3 regions of the Gardnerella washingtoni genome follow, and region 1 is predicted to be linked to each of the others. Evidence: riboswitches for the same ligand, from Rfam matches in the RefSeq annotation. Region 1 holds a riboswitch; each other region holds the start of a gene.
The links. Region 1 has a riboswitch for thiamine pyrophosphate ahead of HXT28_RS02200 (ABC transporter permease). Riboswitches for the same ligand answer to the same signal wherever they lie in the genome.
Positions count from the first base shown of each region.

Region 1 (4,289 bases):
TCCTCAAGCTCTTGTTTACTTCCTTCCATGCCAAAAACAACGTTTTGGCTTACGGAAAGCCAAGGTATTAATCTCGCATCCTGGAAACCAATAGCCTGACGACTGGTGGCATGAACGCTACCTTCGCTAGGAGTAAGCAATCCCGAAATTATTTTCAAAAGCGTTGTTTTTCCACAGCCAGATCTACCAATAAGCGAAACAAACTCACCTTGCTTGATACTCATCGTAACGTTTTTTAACACAAAAGTAGAATTATCTGCAGCATTGTTTCCTGCATCGTTACTTACAGTGCTATTTTTAGTGTTACGAAAAGAGATGCCAAGATGCTCTATGTTAACGCAATAAGCGTCATTTTTCGCACTAGAAGTATCCGATTCTCTAGAAGATTCTTGAGAATCTGCGGAAAGCTCTTTAGAAACTTTCGCAGTATCGTTTTCCGTAGTGTGCTTTTGAAACATGTTCTTGAAACCAGTCATATTCTTGTAGATAATTGATGCTTATTTGCTGCAATCCATTACAGAATCATCCAAATTCTTTGGAGCCTGCTTAATTAAACCGTACTTAACGTATTCTTTAGCTTGAACTTTCATCATTTCCAAGCCTTTAGCGTCGATTGGGCGAATCGTTGGATTGTCAAACTTTTCAATCTGCTTAATAATCGTGTCAGACGCGCCAAGCTGCTTATAAGCGTTGCCAATAACATTCTTTTCCTTGTGAGACTTCTTTGCTTCGCGTACAAGAGCCTTATACATTTTCTTCACAAGCTCAGGATGCTTCTTAGCGAAGCTCTTGGAAACGATGTGAATAGTAACGTTCATATTGCCATATTTCTTAGCGTTTACCAGCAACTTAGATCCAGGAGTAGTCATAGCTGCTGCAAGATTCTGATCGAACGAAGAAATTGCGTCAATCTGACCAGAAGAGAAAGCAGCCTGGAAGTTGCGAGGATTCATCTCAACTTTTTGAACTTTAGAAACATCTAAACCGCTCTTATCAAAAGCACGATGAAGCATGTAGTCACCAGTGTCACCATTGTGAATAATAGCAACTTTCTTTCCATACAAGTCTTTTAAGGTTTTTACGCCACTTTTTGCAGAGGCTACAATTCCTTGAGAATCACCATTATAGTATTCGAGAGCAAAGGCAACCCAAGGCTGTCCTTCGGCAATAAGATCAATAAAACGACCGGTTCCTGTAGTTGTTGCATCTGCGCTACCGCTCATTACTGCAGTAAGACCATCAACAGGAGTGTAAGGACCAGTGTAAGTAACTTTAGACTTTCCAAACTCTTCCTGCAAGAACTTTTCGTTCTTCAATGTCGTTAAATAGTTTGCTGTAGAAAGATAAGCAACACGCATAGTACCAGTATCTTCCTTAGCAGAAGAAGCGCTACTTGCGGATTTTTGGGCACTACCGCAGGATGCAAGCGCAACTGTTGCGCAAAGAGCACATAATGCAGCAATAGTGCGTTTGCTTATACTATTCATTTTGAAATTAACCATAATTGGCTCCTTTGTTTTTTGTGTTTTTATTATTTATTTTTTTGTTATTTGGTAATTGATCAAATCTTTATTTATAAAATTAGTGAAGTATTAGGGGAATTTTGTATGTCTTACACAAAATTCATTTAGTAGAAGGCTTATATTGCGTATATTTAGGCTTTTCTGCGTTCCGGCATAAGCAAGTATTCAAATATATTTGCCGTAATCTCAGAACCAAGACCAGCAATTGCGTACATGATTATGCAAGCCATCATCTGGTCTGGCCTAAAGAATTGTTGCGCTCTTGAAAGAATATAGCCGATTCCAATAGAAGAATTAACTGTTTCGCAAGTTACTAAAGCGACCCATGCTACGGAAATAGAAAAACGTAAGCCAGTCATAAAATTAGCAAGCGTACCGCGCATAAAAATAGTGGTAAAAACAGTCGATTTTTTAATGTGATAGGCCTTAGCTAGTTCAATAAGACGCGGATCGATATTGCGAACGCCATCGCGAATATTGACATACATAGGGCCAAAAACGCCTATTGCAATAAGCATAATTTTCATAAGCTCATCAACACCAAGAAAAATAATGAGAAGAGGAGCTAGGGCAGGGAATGGTATTGAACGTATCATGTGGCTAGGTTTGTTGATGATTGTTTCACCTATTGCGCTTCCTCCAGAAAGAATTCCGGCAGGAAGTGCAAACGCAATACCCAAAAGAAGACCTGCAACGACCCTAAAAATGCTTATTGCAAGAGACGGCCACAGTATTCCCTCATTGTGTAAATCTACGAAAGCTTTTATAACTTCGAATGGGGAAGGCAAAGCGCGGTTTTCTACAGGGCCGAGTGTAATAATAAACCAGCAAAAAACTATAACTATTGTAGAAAGCCAAGCGTTAAAAGATTTAGATAATTGGGAGGCTTTTTTCTGCATGACTTTACTGTTTGCACTGCATGCAGTTTTGTGCTTATGAAAACGAATATTCATTCGACATTCCCTTCGATAGTACTAGCTATATCAGGTTCGACGGGTATGTTCTCAGCAATATTCGCTAATTTATATGAACGAGCAGTGCACCCCGTGTCAGTTTGTTATTATGTCTTATAGGCATGGACAAACATGCAAACTCGCGACACTGTGAACGTTCACGGCATAATTGATAGTTAATATAATGTAACGTCCATAAAACGCACTAATCTTGGAAGAGTCATCACAACCCATAGGTATAAAGGAGTAGTTGTGGCAGCTATTGAAAGCGTATACGCACGCGAAATTTTGGATTCTCGTGGAAATCCTACTGTTCAGGTTTATTTGGAGACCGAAGATGGCGCTCAGGGCATTGGTTTAGTACCTTCTGGTGCTTCAACTGGTGAAGCTGAAGCTTGGGAGCGTCGCGATGGCGACAAGTCCCGTTATCAGGGCAAGGGCACGTTGGAAGCTGTTAAGGCTGTCAACGAGGTAATCGCACCTAAGGTCATCGGCATGGATGCCACTGATCAGCGCGCTCTTGACGAAACAATGATTGAGCTTGATGGCACACCAAACAAGGGCAAGCTTGGTGCTAACGCAATTCTTGGCGTTTCCCTCGCTGCTCTCTACGCTGCTGCTGAGTCTGCTCAGCTTCCTTTGTATCGCTACATTGGCGGTACTAATGGTCACATTCTTCCAGTTCCAAACATGAACATCATGAATGGTGGTGCTCACGCTGACTTTGCAACCGATATTCAGGAGTACATGATTTCTCCTTACGGTTTTGCAACTTACAGCGATGCTTTGCGCGCTGGCGTTGAGGTTTACCACACTTTGAAGAATGTTTTGAAGAAGGAAGGCTTGGCTACTGGTCTTGGTGACGAAGGTGGCTTCGCTCCAAAGATGAAGTCTAACGAGGATTCTTTGAAGTACATCATGGATGCAATCGCAGCCGCAGGTTACGAGCCAGGCAAGCAAATTGGTATTTCTCTTGACGTTGCTTCTTCCGAGTTCTACAACAAGGAAACCGGCAAGTATCGTTTCGATGGTGAAGAGCGCGAATCTGCTTACATGCTCGATTACTACGAGAAGCTCATCAACGAGTATCCAATCGTTTCCATTGAAGATCCATTCCAGGAAGAAGGCTGGGATGATTGGGCAGAAATCACCAAGCGTCTCGGTGATCGTTTGCAGTTTGTTGGCGATGATTTGCTCGTCACCAATCCAAAGCGTTTGGCTAAGGGCATTGAGCTTGGCGCAGCTAACTCCTTGCTCGTGAAGTTGAACCAGATCGGTTCCGTCACCGAAACCCTCGACGCTATTGAACTTGCAACCAAGAATGGCTTCACTTCCATGGTTTCTCACCGTTCTGGCGAAACCCCAGATACCACCATTTCTGATCTTGCTGTTGCTAAGAACACCGGCCAGATTAAGACTGGTGCTCCTGCTCGTGGTGAGCGTATTGCTAAGTACAACCGCTTGCTTGAGATTGAGGAAGAGCTTGGTTCTACCGCTCAGTATGCTGGTTACAGCGCATTCAAGGCTTGCAAGAAGTACATGAAGTAACTTTTTAGTTTTAAGTAACTTAGTGACTTCTTAAGTCTTTGAGTTTTAACGGTCAGTCGTGTTTACGGCTGGCCGTTTTCTATTAATAAATGATGAAAAATTTAAAAAATGAAAAATTTTTTTGATTTGACTTTTATTCTTATCCCAATAGTGCTAATTTTATGAAAAACTCAAAAAAAGAAGGAGATATTTCATTATGAGAAAAGTAGCAGTTATCGGTATGGGTAATGTTGGTGCAGCTGTTGCTCACCAGCTTGTTGTTGGT
Region 1 covers NZ_CP058398.1:586,864-591,152, forward strand. Annotated here, with positions in the region: gene HXT28_RS02190 (ABC transporter ATP-binding protein) at 1-476, opposite strand, end outside; gene HXT28_RS02195 (ABC transporter substrate-binding protein) at 498-1,502, opposite strand; gene HXT28_RS02200 (ABC transporter permease) at 1,655-2,422, opposite strand; TPP riboswitch at 2,466-2,580, opposite strand; gene eno (phosphopyruvate hydratase) at 2,729-4,024, shown strand; gene HXT28_RS02210 (L-lactate dehydrogenase) at 4,221-4,289, shown strand, end outside.

Region 2 (4,289 bases), 250 kb from region 1:
TTGCAGGCTCAGCAGGAAGAGTATCGTCGTGGAAAGCGATTGCAGTATCCGGATCGTAGCTTAAGTTAAACTGATCTAACCAACGGAACTCGAATCGAGCTTTACTAATAGCGTTATCGCGATCCATAGCATGCGGATGATGCTTAGCAAGATCAGCTGCGTGGCAAGCAATCTTATATGCAATCACGCCCTGCTTCACGTCGTCTTTGTTAGGCAATCCCAAATGCTCTTTAGGGGTCACATAGCAAAGCATTGCAGTACCGTAGCGTGCAATCTCTACGCCGCCAATTGCGGAAGTAATATGATCATAGCCCGGGGCGGTATCGGTAGTTAGAGGACCAAGCGTATAGAATGGAGCATTCTGGCAAATCGCCTTTTCCATCTCAATATTCATGCGCACAGTGTCGAATGGCACGTGTCCTGGACCTTCAATCATCACTTGCACATCGTGCTGCCAAGCAATCTTTGTAAGCTCACCAAGTGTCATAAGTTCGGAAAGCTGAGCCGCATCGTTTGCATCAGCCAAGCTACCTGGACGCAAACCGTCACCCAAAGAGAAAGCAACATCATACTTTGCGAAAATCTCGCATAACTCTTCAAAGTGCGTGTAAAGGAAGCTTTCTTGATGATGCTGTAAGCACCACTCTGCCATAATCGAGCCGCCACGCGACACAATACCGGTTACTCGGTTTGCGGTAAGCGGCACGTAGCGAAGTAGTACGCCTGCGTGAATAGTCATGTAGTCAACGCCCTGCTCGCACTGTTCGATAACCGTGTCTCGGAACAGCTCCCAGCTGAGCTTAGAAGCGTCATCCTCAACCTTTTCCAAAGCCTGGTACATTGGTACGGTTCCAATTGGCACAGGGGAGTTACGTAAAATCCATTCGCGAGTCGTGTGAATATCGTTACCGGTGGAAAGATCCATCACGGTATCAGCACCCCACTTCGTGGCCCACGTAAGCTTTTCTACTTCTTCGTCGATAGACGACGTAACAGCAGAATTACCCATGTTCGCGTTGAGCTTCGTTAAGAAGCGAGAACCAATAATCATAGGCTCAGCTTCAGGATGGTTAATATTGCAAGGAATTACAGCGCGTCCGGCTGCAACTTCTTCGCGAACCAGCTCCACGTCACAATTTTCGCGAGTAGCAACATACTGCATTTCTGGAGTAACAATGCCATGGCGAGCGTACCACATTTGCGTAATCGGATGATCCGCGCCCTTCATTGGCTTATGCGTACGCCCACGCCATTCCTTAGAAGCCTTACCGCGCTTAATAGCGCGCTTGCCATCGTCTTGAAGATTGCGTCTGCGGCCCTCATATTCCACAACGTCACCGCGGTCACGAATCCAGTCAAGGCGAAGCGGAGCCAAGCCCTCTTTAGGATCACACTTTGGTCCTTCCGTATTGTAGTCCTTAAAAGGCGGGTTAGGTCCCACGCCAGGAGTATCTGAAAGCTTAATTTCCGTGTACGGAACTTCCAAATCGTAGGAACCATACTTATATTCAAAATGAACAGGAGTAGTTTTGCGAATATGAGCCTTATCTCGCTGGGTGCAACCACGAGCCGCAATATCAACACGTTGTTGCTTAGCTAATTTTGCTGCATCTTTTGCTTCTTTAGCGTTAATAAACGTCGGCTTCTTTTCTTCAGATGGTTTTGAAGACTTTTCTTCTGTATTTTCCGCGACGATTACGCGTTTAGCGTAACCATGTTTTGCTTCACCGCGTACGGCTTTCCAACGTTCAATGAACTCACGCATAGTGGATTCTGGTGTTTCTGAAGTGTATAGAGGTTCAGCAACAAAGAATCCTGCAGCTTTTGTACGAGCAATCATAGCTACATCATCTAATTGTGTTTTTCCACCCACGAGTACTGGAAAATCACTTGCTACGCAAATTGTGTTAATTTTTGCTTCGTCCAACGTTGTGTGATTTGCTTCCAATTCGTAGGCAGCAGTAGTATTTTCGCATCCTTCTTCAGGATTGTGCATGGCAGTTACGCAAATATAATCAATGCAACCATCCGGAAGCTCATTAATAACTTTGACTAAACTTTCAGTTTCAACAGACAAGCCAATAATAGCGTCCTCTCCAAGCAAAGCACGTGCTTCTCGAGGTTCCATATCGCTTTGTGCAAGATGAATGCCGTCTACTTTGATACTTTGATTTCTAGCTTGCCAAGCAACGTCAACTCGCTCGTCAATAACAAACGTTACGGAATCGCACTTATTGTTATCTTCAATAATTTGAGCGATATCGCGAGCAAGAGTCGTAATTTCCTTAGCGTTTTCATTGTTGCAATGAAGTCGGATAAGAGTTGCTCCTGCGCGTAAAGCATCATCAACTACGTCAGTAAGTGGTCGATGATTACAAGCTTGTGGGTCTGCAATAAAGCAGGCGTTGAGATTAAATTGATTACGCATCGAAGCGTATGGATAATTTGAATTCATACTAAACTCGTTGCTCCCTACGTTGTATTAACTAACAGGTTCTAAGGGTTAGGTATTAAATACCTATCTCAGCCTTCCTATGAAAGCACCCCTGCAAAATGTTGAATTATCAATAAGTTTACACGATTATGCGCATTTCATGGGTTGGGGTATGTTGCAAATATGAGAGCGAACACGAAGGTGGTATGAAGACAAACACAATCATACATAGCAATAATAAATCTCAGCGGCACAATAGTTTCAAACACAATAGCTTTAAACACACTAGTTTCAAACACAATAAAACTGCCTGTGTTAGTAGCATGCAGGCAGTTTGTAATTGGTAAAATGTAGAACTGCTTTAGCGTTCGTGATGATTAATAATGCGCGCGATAGTGTCGCCCAAAGTTTGCACAATTTGCACGAGAATGATGCAAAGAATAACAGCTACAGTCATAACATCATACTGGTAACGCTGGTAGCCGTATCGAATTGCAATATCGCCAAGTCCGCCTGCACCAACCGTTCCAGCCATTGCAGAAAAACCAAAAAGTGTAATAAATGTTAGAGCGGCACCGCGAATAAGCGAAGGCAACGCCTCCCAAAGCAGCACTTTGCACACGATTTGTAATTTACTGGCACCAAAGCTTTGCGCAGCTTCGATCAGACTTCCGTCAACTTCTGCTAAAGATTGTTCAACAATGCGCGCCACAAATGGAGCTGCAGTAATAACAAGTGGCACAATGGCACCCGGGACGCCAAGTGAAGTGCCGACAATCAAGCGTGTAAATGGAATTAACGCAACGAGCAGGATAATAAACGGTACTGAACGCACGATATTAACGATCCAGCCAAGAACCGCGTTTATTGGAGCGTTCGGACAAATACCTTTTTTGTCGGAAGTAATAAGCAATACGCCAATCGGAAGCCCAATAACGTATGCTAAGAGTGTTGCGACTGAAGTCATCACTAGTGTATCGAGCACACCTTCAGCAAGTAAGTCGCCGTATTCGTTCAAAAATTGTGTAGCAGATTCTATCATTGTTATTTCACCTCGTTACTAAGCGTATGAAATCGTAGTAGAGCGTATTAAATCGTAGTAGATGCAGGCTTTTTACGATGATTTTCTTGCTTTTCATCTGCAATCAGCGTTCGCAAAATATTGCTTTGTGGATTTGCAAATAAGGTTGTAGTGTCGCCTAATTCCACAATATGACCGTCGTCAATCATTGCAACTCGGTCGCAAATATTTCGCGCAACTGCCAACGAATGCGTAATAATAACCAGTGTTACGTTAAGTTCGCGATTAATTCGGCGCAGTAAATCGAGGATTTGCGCGGTTGTAGTGGAGTCTAGTGCGCTTGTTGCTTCGTCACAAAGCATAATCGAAGGATTATTTGCTAACGCCCGAGCAATAGCAACGCGTTGCTGCTGGCCGCCAGAAAGCTGGCTAGGGTAGCGGTCGGCAAGATCTTGCAAACCAACTAAATTAAGCAAATAATGCGCGCGTTCTTCACGCTTCTTTTTATCAACGTGATTAAGTTCAAGTGGGAAAGTTACATTTCGCAATACTGTGCGCTGCTGGAAAAGACTAAAATTCTGGAAAATCATGCCGATATTTGCTCGAACTTTAGCAAGCTCGCGGTCTTTGACTCCAGTAATATCATTGCCATCAATCACAATCCTACCGGAAGTTGGGCGCTCAAGCAGATTCATGCAACGCACGAGCGAAGATTTTCCAGCACCGGAAGAACCGAGAATACCGAAAACTTCTCCCGACTCAATAGTGAGATTAATATCATGCAATGCTTCATGCGCTTCGCTACCTTTGCCGTAGCTTTTATGAAGATGTTCA
Region 2 covers NZ_CP058398.1:839,460-843,748, reverse strand. Annotated here, with positions in the region: gene thiC (phosphomethylpyrimidine synthase ThiC) at 1-2,455, opposite strand, end outside; TPP riboswitch at 2,453-2,558, opposite strand; gene HXT28_RS03240 (methionine ABC transporter permease) at 2,796-3,476, opposite strand; gene HXT28_RS03235 (methionine ABC transporter ATP-binding protein) at 3,524-4,289, opposite strand, start outside.
Region 2: it holds a riboswitch for thiamine pyrophosphate, as region 1 does, so the genes downstream of both, thiC (phosphomethylpyrimidine synthase ThiC) here and HXT28_RS02200 (ABC transporter permease) in region 1, are expected to answer to the same signal.

Region 3 (4,289 bases), 430 kb from region 1:
ATTACGTGCTACGCAATGGCAATTCCGGTGGCAAATGGCTTGGATTTGGAGATGCTGACAGTCTTATAAGCGTGGATGATGATGATACGCTTTCTGCAAACCAGTCAGAAGTTGCTTGGAAGCGTGGGGAGTATGTTGCGCCTACTGAGCAGAAAGATAAACGCAACAATTACTCTAACGCAGGCAATGAGCAGGATTCGTTTATTCTTTTGCGTGGATGGCGTAGGCGAAATGTAACGCCGGAACCAAGATATAATGTTGTAACAAGATTCGCTAGGTTGCGAAGTGTTGGTAATGATGCTGCTGACTACACGATTGAGTGGGATAAAGATAAGCCATATATTGACGGACGTTCTAGCGACCCAGGATTTGAGCTGGTTGGCACGCCTGGTCATCAATCGCTTGTGTATCGCTATAACGCGAGCAGCAGCGGTCAAATAGGTTTAGGTGACTTGCAGAATGCGTTAAAGCTTATGCCAGTAAAATTGAAAGAAGCAACAAATGGCAAATCTGGTAACGAGTTAAAGAAAGCTGAAGATGATTTTGCTAAGAGCCAACCATCTTTGCGTGTTGTTAATGGCACAGATAAGGCTGCTGCTGAACAGGGTAAGAATGGTTTCAATCGTCCTGGTTTCTTTACGCTGAATGGTGAGTTTACTAACGCACCTGACTTGGTTACCGCAAATGGTTATTATGGCGGCGGTAATAGCGTTTCAGTTCGTAATTCAAATAGTGGTATGAATGCTAGTGTTTTGGGAAACGATCAATATAACAAGATGACGCCGAAATCAACTGATATACCAGAGTGGGGAATGGGTGATGTAAAGTCGTCTCAATTCACGCTAGATAAAGTTCTTGGTGGTCTTGAAGGCATAAAATACGTTAATAATTCCTCAAACTCTTCGCACTATGTGCTTTCGCTTTCAAACCGTTATGCTAGGGAAAGTCTGCAAGGTACATACGGTTATGAAGCAAAATCTGACTTTAGTGATATTGCTGGAGCGCAGTCAATTCTACCAGTATATGTAGTGCCGGTTGATGTAATAAAGCCTAAAGCTGAAGCGAAAGGTTCGCTTGAGACTTCGTCTATGGATGAGCCTTACAAAGTTACTGCTAACGATATTAAGTTTACATTTACTGGTAATCCAGATGCTAAAGGCAAAGTAAACGGCAAAGAGCTGTTAGTAGACGCTAGCGATGATTTTGATTCTCGAGATGCAGTTGAGAAGAATCTTCAAGTATGCGTGCGAAAATTGAACAATCGTAAGCCTGTTGAAGATACTTGCACGCCTATTTTGAAGCGCGATACCAACGGCAACGCAAGTGTAGATGCTGACGAATTGCAGAAGTTGCTTATAACTAATAAGAATACGGCTGTTTACGCAGTATACGCGCAGACAAAAGATAAGTCAGAGAATAAGAGTGAGCACTATGATGCTGGCAAAGATGATACGAAGGCAATCATTGGCTATATAAAGATTACTGGCATTAACGTGTCGCCAATTCCGCTGCCGTTTACTGGTGGAAACGCTGCTATTACGTACACCTTCTTATTCGGCATATTGATGGCGCTCTTCATAGCATCGGGCGCATTCGGTAGGCGCGGATGGTTGGCATCTGTGCTTAGCGGAAACGGCTTCGGCTCGCTTACTGACAGCAAGCACTGCGGCGATTCGGCTGAAGCGCTTCGAAGCGGTAGGATGTTCTTCAAGTTCAAGTGGCTTAGGTTGTGATGCGTAAGCGCGCGCTTTTGGGGACTTACACCCCACTCAAGTAACGCTCGCGCGGATAACGCGCTCGCTTACGAAACTCGCGTTGGAAGTCCCCCGGACTTCCAACCTAAGCGAGTTTCCGCTCCGAATTGCTTTCGCGCGCTCAATCGCTGCGCTCAAGCAGGTCGTCGCGTAAACGTGAGATAAATTCTCCACGTTAGTAGTGTGTGAACGATATAGTCGAAGATGGTTCGGAGTGCGCGATGCTGCGATAATTCACAAGCAAAAACGCTGAGATTACATCCGCAGAACCTGATCTAGATAGTGCTAGCGAAGGGAAACATAATGACAATACCTGCACAAACAAACGCCGATAGTAAAATCACTTCCGTAGTAAACGCTACTAATGTGAATACAACCGCGAATACAACCGCGAATACAACCGCGAATACAGCTTTCTCAACTCCACGAAAAAGCTCGTTGCCGTCACTTGACGATCCAATCATTCCGCGCGTGCTCTCCATAGCTGGCACAGATCCGACGGGTGGTGCCGGTATCCAAGCCGACCTCAAATCAATCATGGCATCTCATGGCTTCGGCATGTGCGTAACTACCGACCTAGTTGCGCAAAACACTTGCGGTGTGCGCGAAGTCTATACTCCGCCAACCTCGTTCCTACGCGCACAACTCGAAGCTGTATTCGACGACGTACGCATTGATGCTGTTAAACTAGGCATGCTCGGAGACAAACCATACATTGAACTTGTGCGCGACTGGCTTGAATCGCATCCCGTGCCAGTAATCGTACTCGACCCTGTGATGGTAGCTACTTCTGGTGATCGTCTGCTGAAACAATCAGCCGAAGAAGCATTACGCCAATTTGCTGCAAAAGCGGATATTATTACGCCAAATATTCCCGAACTTGCTGTGCTGTGTGAACAACAGCCTGCAACCAGCTTTACTGAAGCGTGCGCACAAGCTCGCCGTTGGGCTGCCGACAACAACACCGTGGTAATCGTGAAAGGTGGTCACTTAACCGGCACGGACGCTGGAAATACGGCAGTTTTCCCAGACGGTACCGAGATTCACGTTCCTTCGCCACGCGTCGACACTTCTACAACGCACGGCACAGGCTGCTCGCTTTCGTCGTCTCTAGCGGCTCGCGTTGGTTTAGCGCTTCGAGAAGGAAAAAAGCTTGAGGATCATGAAACCGTTGCGGAAGCATTATCTTGGACTACGCATTGGCTTAATGAAGCGATTGCGCATGGAGCGGATTTGCATGTTGGCAAGGGGCATGGGCCGGTGAACCACGCGGCACGTCAGTATAGGATGGAGCTTGATTCTTCGGCAACACCATGGGAACACATGAAAATTAATGAGCGAGATTTAGACGGCACGAAACCTGAAACTTGCGTTGTGTCAGCTCATTCTGTTGCGCGAAAACCGTGGATTGCTGCCGCTGGTAAGTGGACTGCGGCTTTGTGGAACGCGAGTGCTGATGTCGATAATAATATTATGCGGATGCCGTTTATTCAGGCGCTTGGTGACGGATCTTTGGATGAAGATTTGTTTGACTTCTATTTGAATCAGGATGCGGAATATTTGAAACGCTACTCGCGAGCTTTGGCGGCTTGCGGAGCTAAAGCACATGATGATAAAGCGCGTGTGCACTGGTCGTCAAGTTCCGCAGGATGCATTGAGGCAGAGTCTGAGCTGCATCGTGGCTGGTTTAAGAAAACAGGTCAACCAATGCAACCTGTTTGTTCGCCAGTGACGCTTGCTTACGTGAATCACTTGCTTGCTTCGACATTTGGTGAGGATTATGTAGTGGCAGCGGCTAGTGTGCTTCCTTGCTATTGGTTGTATGAGGAAGTTGGTCATGTGCTTGCTGCTGCGTTGAAGCCTGGCAACCCATACTATGATTGGATTGAAATGTATTCTTCGGAAGGCTTTGACGCGTGCGTTCGTACGGCAATTGAGTGTGTGGAAGATGCTTTTGAGAAAGCTTCACCTGAACAGCGTGTTCGTGCTGCTCAAGCGTACATGACGTCGTGTGTGTACGAATACGATTTCTTCAACCAAGCGCATCGCGCACTGCGTTAACGCTCCGAGCGCTTTGACCGAGCTTGAAATCAATGGGATTTCAAGCTCGGTCAAAGCGGGAACTCGCTTAAGTTGGAAGTCCGTGGGACTTCCTCGTGTTTGGAGTGCTATGTAGTCCGTAACCCTCCAAATGTGAGGGGGATTCCTTGTGTTTGGAGTGCTATGTAGTCTGCAACTCTCCAAATGTGAGGGAAATTCCCCGTGTTTGGAGCAAATAACCACATGGCACGCTCCAAACGTGAGATGAGTTTCCCTGCGTTTGTGGACTTAGAGTGTGTGTAAGTCCACAAACGCTCGCACGGTCTAAGCGCGCGCTTACTCAGTAATCACGCGCTTCAGCTCGCGCGCAACTTTCGCTGCATCCTCAGCACACATCAGCGCCGACACTGTGCACACGCCGTCAATTTCAAGACCGCGAATAGGGAACACCGTATTCTCGTGAATTCCGCCAATTGCCAACGTTTTCACGCCCAT
Region 3 covers NZ_CP058398.1:152,962-157,250, forward strand. Annotated here, with positions in the region: gene HXT28_RS00445 (cell wall-binding protein) at 1-1,733, shown strand, start outside; TPP riboswitch at 1,955-2,068, shown strand; gene HXT28_RS00450 (bifunctional hydroxymethylpyrimidine kinase/phosphomethylpyrimidine kinase) at 2,058-3,815, shown strand; gene thiM (hydroxyethylthiazole kinase) at 4,131-4,289, opposite strand, start outside.
Region 3: it holds a riboswitch for thiamine pyrophosphate, as region 1 does, so the genes downstream of both, HXT28_RS00450 (bifunctional hydroxymethylpyrimidine kinase/phosphomethylpyrimidine kinase) here and HXT28_RS02200 (ABC transporter permease) in region 1, are expected to answer to the same signal.